Regions from separate parts of the Staphylococcus sp. CoH_129_LAB_1 genome, predicted to be linked through region 1. Evidence: riboswitches for the same ligand, from Rfam matches in the RefSeq annotation. Region 1 holds a riboswitch; each other region holds the start of a gene.
What was found. A riboswitch is a leader RNA that binds a small molecule or an ion and turns the genes downstream of it on or off. The one in region 1 is predicted to bind thiamine pyrophosphate.
Positions count from the first base shown of each region.

Region 2: another riboswitch for thiamine pyrophosphate. It lies ahead of AC2FB1_RS01825 (thiamine phosphate synthase); the one in region 1 lies ahead of AC2FB1_RS09440 (ABC transporter substrate-binding protein).
Region 3: another riboswitch for thiamine pyrophosphate. It lies ahead of AC2FB1_RS03360 (ECF transporter S component); the one in region 1 lies ahead of AC2FB1_RS09440 (ABC transporter substrate-binding protein).
Region 4: another riboswitch for thiamine pyrophosphate. It lies ahead of AC2FB1_RS02695 (3-oxoacyl-ACP reductase); the one in region 1 lies ahead of AC2FB1_RS09440 (ABC transporter substrate-binding protein).

Region 1 covers NZ_JBXWKZ010000033.1:13,671-16,887, reverse strand. The annotation lists gene argF (ornithine carbamoyltransferase) at 1-137, opposite strand, end outside; gene AC2FB1_RS09450 (PTS sugar transporter subunit IIC) at 296-1,297, opposite strand; partial or broken gene AC2FB1_RS09445 (hypothetical protein) at 1,257-1,340, shown strand; TPP riboswitch at 1,664-1,765, shown strand; gene AC2FB1_RS09440 (ABC transporter substrate-binding protein) at 1,826-2,737, shown strand; gene AC2FB1_RS09435 (hypothetical protein) at 2,986-3,217, opposite strand, start outside.
Region 2 covers NZ_JBXWKZ010000003.1:45,836-49,052, reverse strand. The annotation lists gene AC2FB1_RS01830 (pyruvate MFS transporter) at 104-1,384, opposite strand; TPP riboswitch at 1,732-1,841, shown strand; gene AC2FB1_RS01825 (thiamine phosphate synthase) at 1,910-2,500, shown strand; gene thiO (glycine oxidase ThiO) at 2,493-3,217, shown strand, end outside.
Region 3 covers NZ_JBXWKZ010000006.1:51,780-54,996, reverse strand. The annotation lists gene AC2FB1_RS03370 (energy-coupling factor transporter transmembrane component T family protein) at 1-40, opposite strand, end outside; gene AC2FB1_RS03365 (ABC transporter ATP-binding protein) at 33-1,436, opposite strand; gene AC2FB1_RS03360 (ECF transporter S component) at 1,449-2,024, opposite strand; TPP riboswitch at 2,117-2,218, opposite strand; gene graF (glycopeptide resistance-associated protein GraF) at 2,424-2,543, opposite strand; gene auxA (lipoteichoic acid stability factor AuxA) at 2,694-3,217, shown strand, end outside.
Region 4 covers NZ_JBXWKZ010000005.1:12,679-15,895, forward strand. The annotation lists gene AC2FB1_RS02690 (5,10-methylene-tetrahydrofolate dehydrogenase) at 1-791, opposite strand, end outside; TPP riboswitch at 1,220-1,320, shown strand; gene AC2FB1_RS02695 (3-oxoacyl-ACP reductase) at 1,445-2,194, shown strand; gene AC2FB1_RS02700 (LLM class flavin-dependent oxidoreductase) at 2,258-3,217, shown strand, end outside.

The DNA of each region.
Region 1 (3,217 bases):
TTTCCTTTTAATCTTTGTTGTTCAATTCCAGCATATTTTGCACGTTTTAAATCTTCAGAGAGATTAAGTAAGAATTCCATTTCTTTTTTTGAAAAATCAAGTAATGTTAAAAAATTTCTATTTCTTAAATTTTGCATCTTGATCCACTCCTTTGTCAGAAATTTAACATTTAAAACCCAATACACATAATGTGTAACTTTTTATTATATTATTACACAAAAAGAAGAACATATAAATTTAAAATGGATAATAAAAAAACTTCTTTGCCATATTTTGACAAAGAAGTAACTCATGTTTATGCTGTTTTAACTTTTCTTTTTTCTTCACGATCTATCATATCTTGTTTTGTAACAATTGGATATTTTTTAAATGCAAGAGAACCAAGGAAGCCTGCTAAACCACCTACAATGGCCATTACAACACCATAGATAATCACTTTCATTGGACTATTAAAACCAAACATCACTAAGAATCCTGCAATTGGTGTCGCTGTACCTGTTGCATCATTGATCATACCAGATAAAGCGATAATTAAACCTGCAGCAGCTCCTCCAAAAAAGTTTGTCACATACACTGGTATCGGATTAGCAGAGACAATATCAGCTTGAGATAACGGTTCAATACTTACTGAAATTGTTGATTTACGATCGCCTAATTTTAAACGATGGAAAAGCGTACCATTCAAAAATGCCGAACTAAATGCAGCCATAGCACCAATTGCCATTGGTACGCCAGTTAAACCAAGTAATGCGGTTAAAGCCATTGAACTTAACGGTGCTGTACCTACAACGGTAATAATGCCTCCAAGAATAATCCCCATTATAATTGGATTTGTGTCCGTACTACTTTTAATAATGTCACCAATTTTTAGTAATGTATTATTCACTACTGGCGTTAAACCCGTCGCAATTAAACGTGCCAGTGGTGCAAGAAGAACGATTGAACCAATAAGATCTACACCATCTGGAACATATTTTTCTGTATATTTCATAAGATAACCTACAATATACCCAGCAAAGAAGCCTGGAAGTAAGTCTAAACCACCACAAGCAGCTCCAATAACTAATGCATACACAGGTGAAACACCAATAGCCAAGGCAGTTAACCCAGCAGCAGCGACACCACCTAGACCTCCCGCAGCGTCACCTAGTTGTTCTAAAAATTTAATACCAAATACTTCTCCACCTACATATTTGTTAAAAGCTTCTACTAAAAATGTCGCAATAGCTGCGTTGGCTAAAGCTCCCATCGCACGCATACCACTAGGTGCTTTATATGTAAATAACGTAAAAATCACTAAGACTAAAACTAAAAACAACGTGCCAATTAGTAAATCCATAATCTACTGTCATCCCCTTATTTTTAATTTAGACGTGAGGTATGGCTTCAAATCAGACAATATCTCACTACTTACTTTCTTCCTTAGTAGACAGTTTACTAAAAAACGAAATATATTTCACGGAATTTTTTAAATTTTTAAATTAAATTGAAAAATTTGTTTATTTTTTACTTAATTACTTCAAAATATATCTATCTTACACATTATGAAATGATTGATAAAATGATATAAATATACAAATGAAATAACCTGATAAAGTAAATGTAAACAAAATATCAGATTTAATTAACCTAGAATATATGTTATGTTAAATGTATATAACAACATATTCACTAGGGGTGCGATTGATTGCTGAGAGAAAGTACTTACTTTCAACCCTTAAACCTGTTGGTTAGTACCATCGTAGGAAAGTGACTTACATATTACTTGACGTCTTTCAGTATTCACTTTTTTGCGTAGAAAATTGAGTTATTGGAGGATTTTTTTATGGAGAAATTAAGAGTTGGTTTAGAATGGTTTTTAAATCCTGATCACATGCCATTAATTTTAGGTATAGAAAAAGGATGGTTTAAGGAACAAAATTTAGAGATTGAGATGATTGAACCTGAAGAACATTTTGATGCTTTAGATGAAATCGAAAAAGGTACAATGGATATCGCAATTACAGAACCTATCCATTTAGTAGAAGATAAAGCATCTAACCAAAATGTTGTAGGCTTTGCAAGATTCTTACATACCAATGGCGGTATAATGTATAAAAAAGATAAAGGTATTAAAACACCAAAAGATTTAATTGGCAAACGTCTCCAGTACCCAGGAGCTCCAGGTCTTGGTGGTATTGCTATTGCAAAAACCATGATTGAAACTGATGGTGCTCAATATACAGATGGTGATATTATACCAGTAAATAATAGTTTTTATCATACTGATGCATTATTAAATGATAAAGCAGATGCCGCAACACTTATCTTTGAAAATTTTGAAATTTTAGAAGCCAAAAGTAAAGGATTAAATGTCGATTATTTCGCATTAAAAGATTACAATGTTCCTGACTTTTGCCAATTAATTTTTATCACTACCCCTGATAAGTTACACTCTGAAGAAGAAAAAATCAAAACATTTATTAAAGTTATACAAAAAGCAATTCAATACATTAAAACTAATCTTGAAGAGGCAATTCATATCTACTCTTCATATACAAATACAGATGTAAGCGATGATTTAAATAAATCTACAATACAAGCAACCGCTAAATGTTTCACTAACGATTTATCAATGAGTTCTGACTTTTACAATGATTTACAATTATGGTTAAAAGAAACAGGTAAAATTAAACAAACAATTGAACCTAAAGAATATTTTACAAATCAATTACTATTTAGTAGATATGCTAACTAATCTCAAGTTTACATTCAGAGTCTCTACAATTTTTAAATTGTAAGAGACTCTTTTACTTCTAAAATATTGCCATACTCTTCAATATCTAAATATATTTCTTCATTTTTAGCATTGCCGCCACCCAATCTTTGCATTGACTGAACTCCTTCATTTTTCCTTAATTGAGAAAGAACATGTTTAGAAACATGAAGCTATAGCACCAGTAGCGCCACCAGATATGCCGTCAATAACAGCATCAGCAGCTGTACCTAAAGCACATTTATCCCAATTTGTTTTGTCGTCTTACCATCTGATAATGTTAAAATTTCATTATCATCTATTTTACAAGTAATATTACTATCGGTAATAGATAAATGTAGAACACTTTTATTTTTTGGATTTAAGTTACTAATACCATCTTGTTTGTCAGCTGCATGAATTTGATTAGCATTAGATACTACTATTGGAGCTACAACAGACTCTGTTACAATAGATACACTT
Region 2 (3,217 bases), on a different contig from region 1:
CCGCATTTATTTTTAATTCAGTCATCGACAGTCAATATATTAAAAATGCCTGAGACAACTGATGATGTCCCAGGCTTTCACTTTTGTGGATAATGTGTAAATATTATTTAATATGTTTACTTTCGTCTTTAATTAATGGTTTGTCTGGTGTAACGAAGAACCATAATACGGCTGCAATCACCGCTGGAATAATTAATAATTGGAATGTCATTGTCCAGCCAAGTGATGATACTAATGCACCTGCTAAAAACGGACTGATTAACGCACCAATATTTCCCCATAAGTTCATCCAACCAGATACTGTACCAGCAAAGTTACGTCCAATATCATTTGCTGCTGCCCAACTCATTCCCATTGAAATACCCATACCACCTAAGCCAAGTGATAACCAGAAAATGGTTACATATAAGCTTTCTGTATGAACTGCAAAGAAAATTGAGATAGCAAATACGATAAAGCCAACAATTGCAATTAATCCTCTCGCTACAAAACGACTTTGGCCACTACGTAAAATTTTATCTGAAATCGCACCCGCAGATAAAATTAAAATAAACATAATAAACCATGGTAAAGCGCTAATTGTCATATCTTTAAATTGTACATGATATTGTTCAGTTAAATAAGTAGGTAACCAAATTAAGAATAAAGCGATAACGAACTGAACAACGAAATATTGTCCTGCAATTGCGTAGAAACTCACGCGTTTGAAAAATTGATTCCAAGGTGCTACGGATTTAGTTGTTTCTACTAAATCACGATGTTGCATGATATACTGTTTTTCTGCATCATTGACCATGCGATGTTGCTCAGGTAAATCTTTTGCAATAATTGCCCAAAGTGCTGCAATCACAATACCAACTGCACCGAAAATATAGAATACTGCTTGCCAGTTAAATGCATTAACAATTGCGATGGTAATTACTGGTGCTAATACTGGACCGAAATATGATCCTGCTAACAACGCACTCGATGCTCTCCCTTTTTCGTCCTTAGCAAACCAAGTTGAATTGAATACTGCATTAGATGGATACATTGGCGCTTCTCCGACACCAAATAAGAAACGTACTAAATATAATAGACCATGATGTTTAATCATTCCCGTTAAAATTGTAAATGCACTCCACCATAATAATGCAATTGAAATCATCTTACGTGGACCAAATTTCTCTGCTAACATACCTGAAGGTACTTGCATCAATGCATAACCTAGTGAGAAGAATGAAGCTAATAAACCAAATTGTTGCTTTGTCATGTGAAGATCTTCCATCATTTGAGGTGCGATAAATGAGATATTAGATCTATCCATATATGCAATTACCCCAATAATAAAAAATGCGAGAGCGAAATACCAACGAACATTACTTTTCTTTTGTCTTTGTACCATAATTATTTTTCCTGCTTCCCTTTAAAGTTGTGTTGATTCTACTTACAAGTTGAAAATGAAAACTCCCAATCATGTCGTTCCCTTTTATTTTTAACCGCCTTTCGAGCCCCTTCTCATAGGCTTTCTGATATATTTTTTATAATATTAACAGTTTTTGTAAACGTTTACAATTACTTTTTTTAATATTTTTCATTTAATTTATAAATAGCTATATAAAAAGCGGTATGTGTTATGAAAAGTATATTGCTATAAATCTAATCTTTTTTGTAATTGAACTCTATTAGAAAAGGTTGTAGAATAAAAATGAAGCAAAAATGCTAATGTTTATTTTAAAAACAACCGAATAAACAATCCACTGGAAGTGCCTTTGTTTAAGGCTGAGAGTAAAGAACGAACTTTATAATTCCTGGAACCTGATCCAGTTTGTACTGGCGTAGGAAAGTGGCGACTAGGATATCGTAAAGTTAAGCAAAACGCTATTTCCCTACGACAGGGACATAGCGTTTTTTTGTTTAATAAGGAGTGATGTTCATTTTTATAGCGATTACGAAATATAAAGAGTTAACCAATGATGATTTACAACATTTTCTTGATATCTCAGATGGAATAGATGGGTTATTGTTTCGCACTCCCATGACACCAAGTGACTTATCTTCATTTTTAAAATCACTTATAGAACAAGGATTTCCTAAATCAAAAATCATTATTCATAGTGATATTCACTTGTTAGAACAACTTCACCTCTCTAGAATTCATTTTCGAGAAATGGATGACGATGCATTTAACTATAAATCTATTCATCCAAATATTGAGGTCAGTATGTCTACACATTCATTTGACTCTGTTAAAGCAGCTTATGAACACGATCTTGATTATGTCTTTTTCGGACACATTTTTAAGACGTCTTCAAAACCTAATCAATTGCCTCGATCAAAAGCAGAGATTCAACGTGTGTTAGAGATTCCTATTCCAATTTATGCCATTGGAGGTATCACTGAAAAAACGATTCCTCAATTACCTCAAGGGTTTAAAGGAATTTGTGCAATTTCTTTCTTTATGAACGCATCTTTACAACAAATTGAACTGTTGAGAAAGGAGTGGTTGAAAGATGCATGATGTTTTAATCATAGGTTCTGGTGTCATTGGCATGTCTATTGCACGCCAATTAAGTCAATCTCACCTTGACATTGCACTTATCGATCGTGACGTACCAGGTAAACACGCGTCATATAAAGCAGGTGGTATGTTAGGTGCTCAAAATGAATTTACTGAAGATACTGATTTATTTAGATTAGCGCTTGAATCAAGAAGTCTCTTTCCTCAATTATGCCAAGATTTAGAAGACGAAACCGGCATCGATATTCAGTTTCAAAATTCTGGCTTAATTAAAGTGGCTAATCGTCCTGAAGATGTTGAAAGTTTAGAGAAGCAATATCAATTTTTAAGTTCACTAGATTCTAGCGTAATTATCCTTTCTGATAATGAGCTTGCCCGTTTAACGCATGGTACAGTGATATCAAGCGAAATGGCTATTTACATTCCAAATGATGGTCAAATTAATGCAAATCACTATACTAAAGCTTTATTTACATCTTTAAAGCAACGTCAAATTAAGCGATATGTCAATACAGAGGTACAATCTGTTCAGCGCCAAAATGGGTACTACGATGTTGAAACGTCACAAGGCACATTACAAGCTAAGAAAGTCATTGTGGCAGCAGGCGCATGGACATCTAAATTATTAACTCAATACTCACTACCTAGAGATGTCGTCGGTGTAAAAGGTGAAGTCTTACTTATTGAAAATGACCATTTGGATTTAAAAGAAACCGT
Region 3 (3,217 bases), on a different contig from region 1:
CATCAACAAGTGTATGACGCTTTTTCCAACGTTCAAACATGTGGTTCACCTTCCCAATCTGAAACTTTTCCATTTTCTACTTCTAGTCGACGTGTTGGATAACGATTAATAATTTCAGGGTCATGCGTCACCATTACGATTGTTTGACCTCGTTCAACACGTTGTTCAAATAGTTTAATAAGTTGAAATGTATTATGACTATCAAGTCCAAATGTGGGTTCATCTAACAATATAATGTCGGCTTTTGAACTTAGGGCAGTTGCTACACTTAATCGACGTTTTTGGCCTGTAGAAATTTCAAAGGGGTGTTGATGTTTAACTTTTTCTAAATGTAAAAGTTTTAAAAGATGTTCAGTTTCTTCTTTCGACTTTGTTTTATCAAGATGATTATAATGGATATTTATCTCTTCATAAACTGAATTTGTAATAAATTGAAGTTCAGGGTTTTGGTATACAAGATACATATGTCGTGCAGCATCTTTGATTTTTTTTAATAATTTCCCATTATAAAACATTTCACCTTTATATTTCACTAATTGCATCATTGATTCGAGTAAGGTAGTTTTACCAGCTCCATTTTTTCCAGTAATTGTAATCCATTCTCCAGGATGGATATTTAGTTCAGGAATCTTAAATAACAAATTCTTACCGCGAACAATTTGACCTTTTTGAAATTTAAAAAGTGTTTTAGATAATTGCGGAGTTAAGTCTTTTCGGATAGGAGCGTAATCCCATGCATGTGGATGCCATACACCGAATTCGGTTAGTAAAGATTCACAATGATTGAGTATGTAATCAGGTGTATTATCAGCTATAATTTCCCCATCATAGTTCATTAATATGACTCGATCTACATGGTGCCAAATATGTTCTACTTTATGTTCAACAATTAGTACTGTTTGATCAGTCCATAATTGAATTAATCGTTGCCATAAGTCAGCAGTTGCTTGGACATCTAACATAGCTGTAGGCTCATCTAAAAAGAGTGTATCAGCTTTTTGTAAAATAGTTTCGACGATAGCAAGTTTTTGTTTCATACCGCCACTTAAATTATTTACGAAGGTTGAATCATCCACATCTAAGTCTACTGACGCAAGTGCTTTTTTAATTTGTTCATTCATGTCTGCTCTTGGTACTTGTCGATTTTCTAAGACAAAAGCTAATTCTTCATAAACTTTTGGCATACAAAATTGTGTATCTGGATCTTGAAAAATGACCCCAGAATGAGGGTCAATATCTAGTTCATCATATTTCATAGGTAATTCTATGAGGTTAGGAACAATACCACTAAGGACATTAAGCAATGTGCTTTTACCAGATCCAGAAGGACCTAGTAAAAGCACTTTTTCTTTATCTTTAATTTCTATATTTAAATTATCGAAAATTTTTCGATCGCCATTAGGATATTTAAGGCGTAAATTTTTGACTTTTAACACAATCATTTCCCCTTATAGGTTGTCATAGTCTTTTTGAGAGGCAGGACGGAATAATTTAGTAACGCCAGTTTTATCTAATGCTCTTACAATTAGATAAGAGAGTATACCTGAAAGTACAATACCACTAATAGCGCGAAAAACAATAAATAGAAGTAAGTTCCATCCTGCAACTTCATTTAAATAACCGTAAAAATAGTCTACAGGGAAAGATACTAATGCTGTTACTAAGCCTGCTAACATTGCTACCATCATTGAGCGTGATTTATATTTAAAAATAGCAAATACAACTTCACATGCAAGACCTTGTAAAATTGCATATACTATAGTTGGAATATCAAATTTACCCATAACAATTGTTTCTCCGGCGCCAGCGGCAAATTCAGCGATTAAGGCAATACCTGGTTTAGGAATGATTAAGTAAGCGACAATAGCTGCCATAAACCAAATACCGTACGTAAGTTGTTCTAAATGAATACCTGCCACCTGTGCTAAATTATACGGTAACCACCATAGGTTATAGATAATTGCAAAAATGACAGCAATCAGTACAGTTACTAAAATTTCTGAAAGCTTTAAACCTTTAGACATAAAACAGTTCCTCCTAAAAAAACGCACAACCTTCCGTAGAAAAGTTGTGCGTAAATTTAAATAAAAATGCTATTGATTATTAAGAACATAATTTATTTAAGTTAACACTTTCCTACGCTAGTATTTAACTAGATCAGGTTCAAAGGGTTTGAGGATAAGCCTCATCTCAGTACTGTACACCCCTAGTGCGTTTATATTTTCTTTAATTTAAATGTATGACTTTTAAAAGTGAATGTCAAGGTACTTTTAAGTAATAGTAATTTAAAAAAATAATTATTAATTAATGGCTCTATACATTGAATGACTCGTATAAAATTGACATAAAAATAAAGAATAGCGTATAAAATAATTTTTTATACGCTATTCTTAAAAAAGTATAAGTATTTGAAAATTATTAAATTAGTCTAATGTATTTTGAACGTCTTGTTTAGTTTGTTCAATATCGTCAGTTTTTTCTTCTTTTTGTTCTTTTAATTTTTCTTCATATTCTTTTGCTTTTTTTGCATCTTCATGTGTCATAGGACAACACTCCTTTTCAAAAATTACTTTACAATAGTAATATACCCAATCAATAAATAGATAAACTTATCTCAGTCTAGAGAAGTATTTTATTTTTTATTAAAGACAAGAATAGAAAGTTCATATATAATTAATTTTGAGGTGAACTGTATGTCTTTTCTTAAGAAACACGCCGAGATTATCTATAGTTACTTAATCGGTATCGTTTCACTCTTCACAGGTCTCATTATCTTAATCAATTTGTCTTTAATTCATAAATTAAAGGATAAAGGAAAAGTTGATTTAAAAATACATAATATATGGGACTTTCTTAATGCATTTTTTAGTGAAATAATTAGAGTGATGAGTAGATTCATAGGCAACTTTCCAGTTGTAAGCGCAGTCATAATTATTCTGTTTGGTATTCTAGTTATATGGATTGGATTTACATTATTTAGAACAACCAAATATGATTACGACATCTCAATTTTCTTTTTAGTCATTGGCATTTTATACTTCCTTATTACAATTACATTGATGACTCAAGTATATGGCTTTTGGGCAATTATATTTGTTATTCCATTTGTGATTCATACAGGATATATCGTTTATAAAGATGAATTATATCAAGAAAATAGAAAAGTCCATTACTTATGGATTATTATTTCATATGGAATAAGTTACTTGATTACTCA
Region 4 (3,217 bases), on a different contig from region 1:
AATGTGAATATGGTAGTGAAATTATAAATATAGCGATACACACGTTGCGATTTAGCTGTTTTACGTTCGATCAATTGATGTGCATAGAGTAACCAGCCTGTCATACCTAGGATAGCAATAAGCATAAGTATAATAAATCTTACTATGGAGTACTGGATACTCAGTTCCCAAGGCATAGAAAAAATCGATACATAAGTTCCAGTTGCAAAAGCAACTGAAATAATCTTTTTAAAATTAAAAATATTTTTCCATGGTTCATTTGCACGTGTGAGTCCTAAAATTAGTTGAATCCAACTGAGAATAAACCATCGATGAATATAACGTTGCTTTGGCGTTTCATCTTCATTTGGCTTTACTGCTTTAGGATGTATAAGAGGATGAATCTTTGGAGCAACTCTTGATGTTGAGTAATACAATTGTTCAATAATAGATGTTAAACTATTTCTTACTTTTCGTCGTAGGTCTATCCAACCTAATGAAGGTAAAGATAGCATCGCTACTTGTTTTTCATTATTGAAATCACTAATGACCACTTTATTTCCAGAAATACTTGGTAAATCTGTGATACATACAACAAAATCCCAATCATGCTTATCTTTCATTTCTGCTGCTTTATCAATACTTTCATGTACATCTTCAGCTGAACCTATCATTAAATCAATATGAATGTCGAAGTTCCAATCTTGTTGGTCATTAATACGTCGATTCAGATGTGCTTTTATATCTGGAATAACAGCTTCTACATGTTTATGAGCGACACCTGGTGAAGGTATCAATCCAATATTATGCATGGTGTTATCCTCCTTTCTGTGAAAAATAAAAAGAAAGGCGTACGTTAAGAGCATGATTCTCCTATAAAAACGTACACCTATATCTTCATTATTATTTTGCGAGTACTAGTGGTAAAAAGATAATGTATGCAATTACAACTAAACCTAAAACCACACCGCCTACAACATAACGATATTTCCATGGTGTAAGATCCACTTTAACTTTATTCGTATTTAAATCAAAATGATCTGATGGGCTTACCTTTTAGTGTAACGTCTATTTTAAGCACGGTATATCTGATTTTCAATCATATAATTGAAAATTATTATAAAAATAAATTATATAAATTTTTATTTTTATATTCAAATAAAAAAGTAATCAATATAATCTTTAATGGGAGCGCTTGACTTCTGATAATAGAAGTCATAAAGTGAAACTATAGTTTAATTATATGCACTAGGGGTGTTTAAAACTGAGATGAGGTATAACCTCAAACCCTTTGAACCTGAACTAGCTTATACTAGCGTAGGAAAGTGTCGTGTAAAATAGGTAATCTGTTGAGATATTTCAAACTATTCTCAATTATGATATATATCTTTTTTAATGCAACTTTCCTAATGTGAAGGTTGCATATTTTTTTGCTGTAAATGAAGTAAATGGAGGCACAATATTTATGACGAGAACAGTATTAGTAACTGGAAGTAGCCGTGGTTTAGGTGCAGTAATTGCAAGAACATTAGCTACACAAGGATTTGAAGTCATCATTAATTATAATCAAAGTCGTGAAACAGCTGAAGCACTTGCAGAGGAGCTTGGTGACAAAGCTATCGCAATTCAAGCAGATGTGACGCAACGTGAAGCGGTTGAGCGCTTAGTGAAAGAAGCAACATCTCATTTCGGTAAAATTGACGTTGTTGTCAATAATGCATTAGTTAATTTCAAATTTGATCCTACTGTCCAAAAAGCATTTAAAGACTTGTCATGGGATGACTACCAACAACAAATTGATGGTACACTGAAAGGCGCTTTTAATGTTACTCAAAGTGTCATTCCTCAATTTATAGAACGTGGCTCAGGTACAATTGTAAGTATTGGTACAAATTTATATCAAAATCCTGTTGTACCATATCATGAATATACCACAGCTAAAGCTGGGTTGATTGGATTCACACGCAATATTGCTGCTGAATTAGGTCAATATGGTATTACAGCTAATGTGGTATCAGGAGGATTACTTAAAACAACTGATGCTAGTGCTGTCACTACGCCGGAAGTCTTTGATTTAATTGCGCAAACGACTCCAATACGTAAAGTCACTACCCCACAAGATGTTGCAAATATGGTTACTTATTTAAGTAGCGAAGCAGCAAATGGTATAACCGGTCAAAATATTACTGTAGATGGTGGTTTAACCATGAATTAATATAGGACTGGTCTTGCTTATCTTAGAATAGAAATAACAAGAACATTGGAGTGAAAAATTAAATTGACTCATCAACATCAACTTCATCTCGGTGTATTAATCTATGGATGTGGTCATCACCAAGCTGCTTGGCAACTTCCCAATTCAAGTATTGAACGTATCGGTGATATTCAATACTATCAAGAATTAGCTCAGTTATCTGAAAAAGGGTTGTTAGACGTAGTTTTTTTTGCAGATAATCAGTCATTTATTCCAAGCTATACTTCGATGCCAAGTTTTTGGTTCGATCCATTGATTAACTTAACTGCTATATCTCAAGTCACACAACATGTTGGATTAGTTCCTACGATTTCAAGTACATTTTCTAATCCATTCACCGCAGCACGTCAGTTACTTAGTTTAGATCATATTAGTGGTGGTCGAGTAGGATGGAATTTAGTCACTTCCATGACAGACATGGAAGCTCAAAATCATAGCATGGAGCATCTGCCTAACCATGATGAACGCTATAAGAAAGCTGAAGAGTTTGCTCAAGTCATGAATGGATTATTTGATTCTTGGCATACGAATGATTTTAAACCTAATAGACATAAAGGTACATTAATTGATGATACACATATTAACGCACTTCAGCACAAAGGAAACTATTTCCAAATTAATGGGCCACTCACAACACCAGGTAGTCCTCAAGGTAGACCAGTGTCTATGCAAGCAGGCGCTTCAGCTCAAGGTATCACTTTAGCAACTAAATATGCAGATGCAGTATATTCTGTTTCTTGGAATATGAAGCAAGCAAAACGTTATCGGGAGCGCTTAGATAATGAAATGGCACAACGTGACCACCAGCGTTATATTAAAGTCTTTCCTGGCTTAGTCACTTATGTAGGTCATACACATGAAGAAGCATTGAAAAAGAAAGCAGAACTTGATCAACGACTTCCTATCAAAGCTGCTTTAAAGCAACTCAGTTTTTTCATTCAACAAGACTGTAGTCAGTGGGAGTTAGATGCTCCTGTGCCTAAA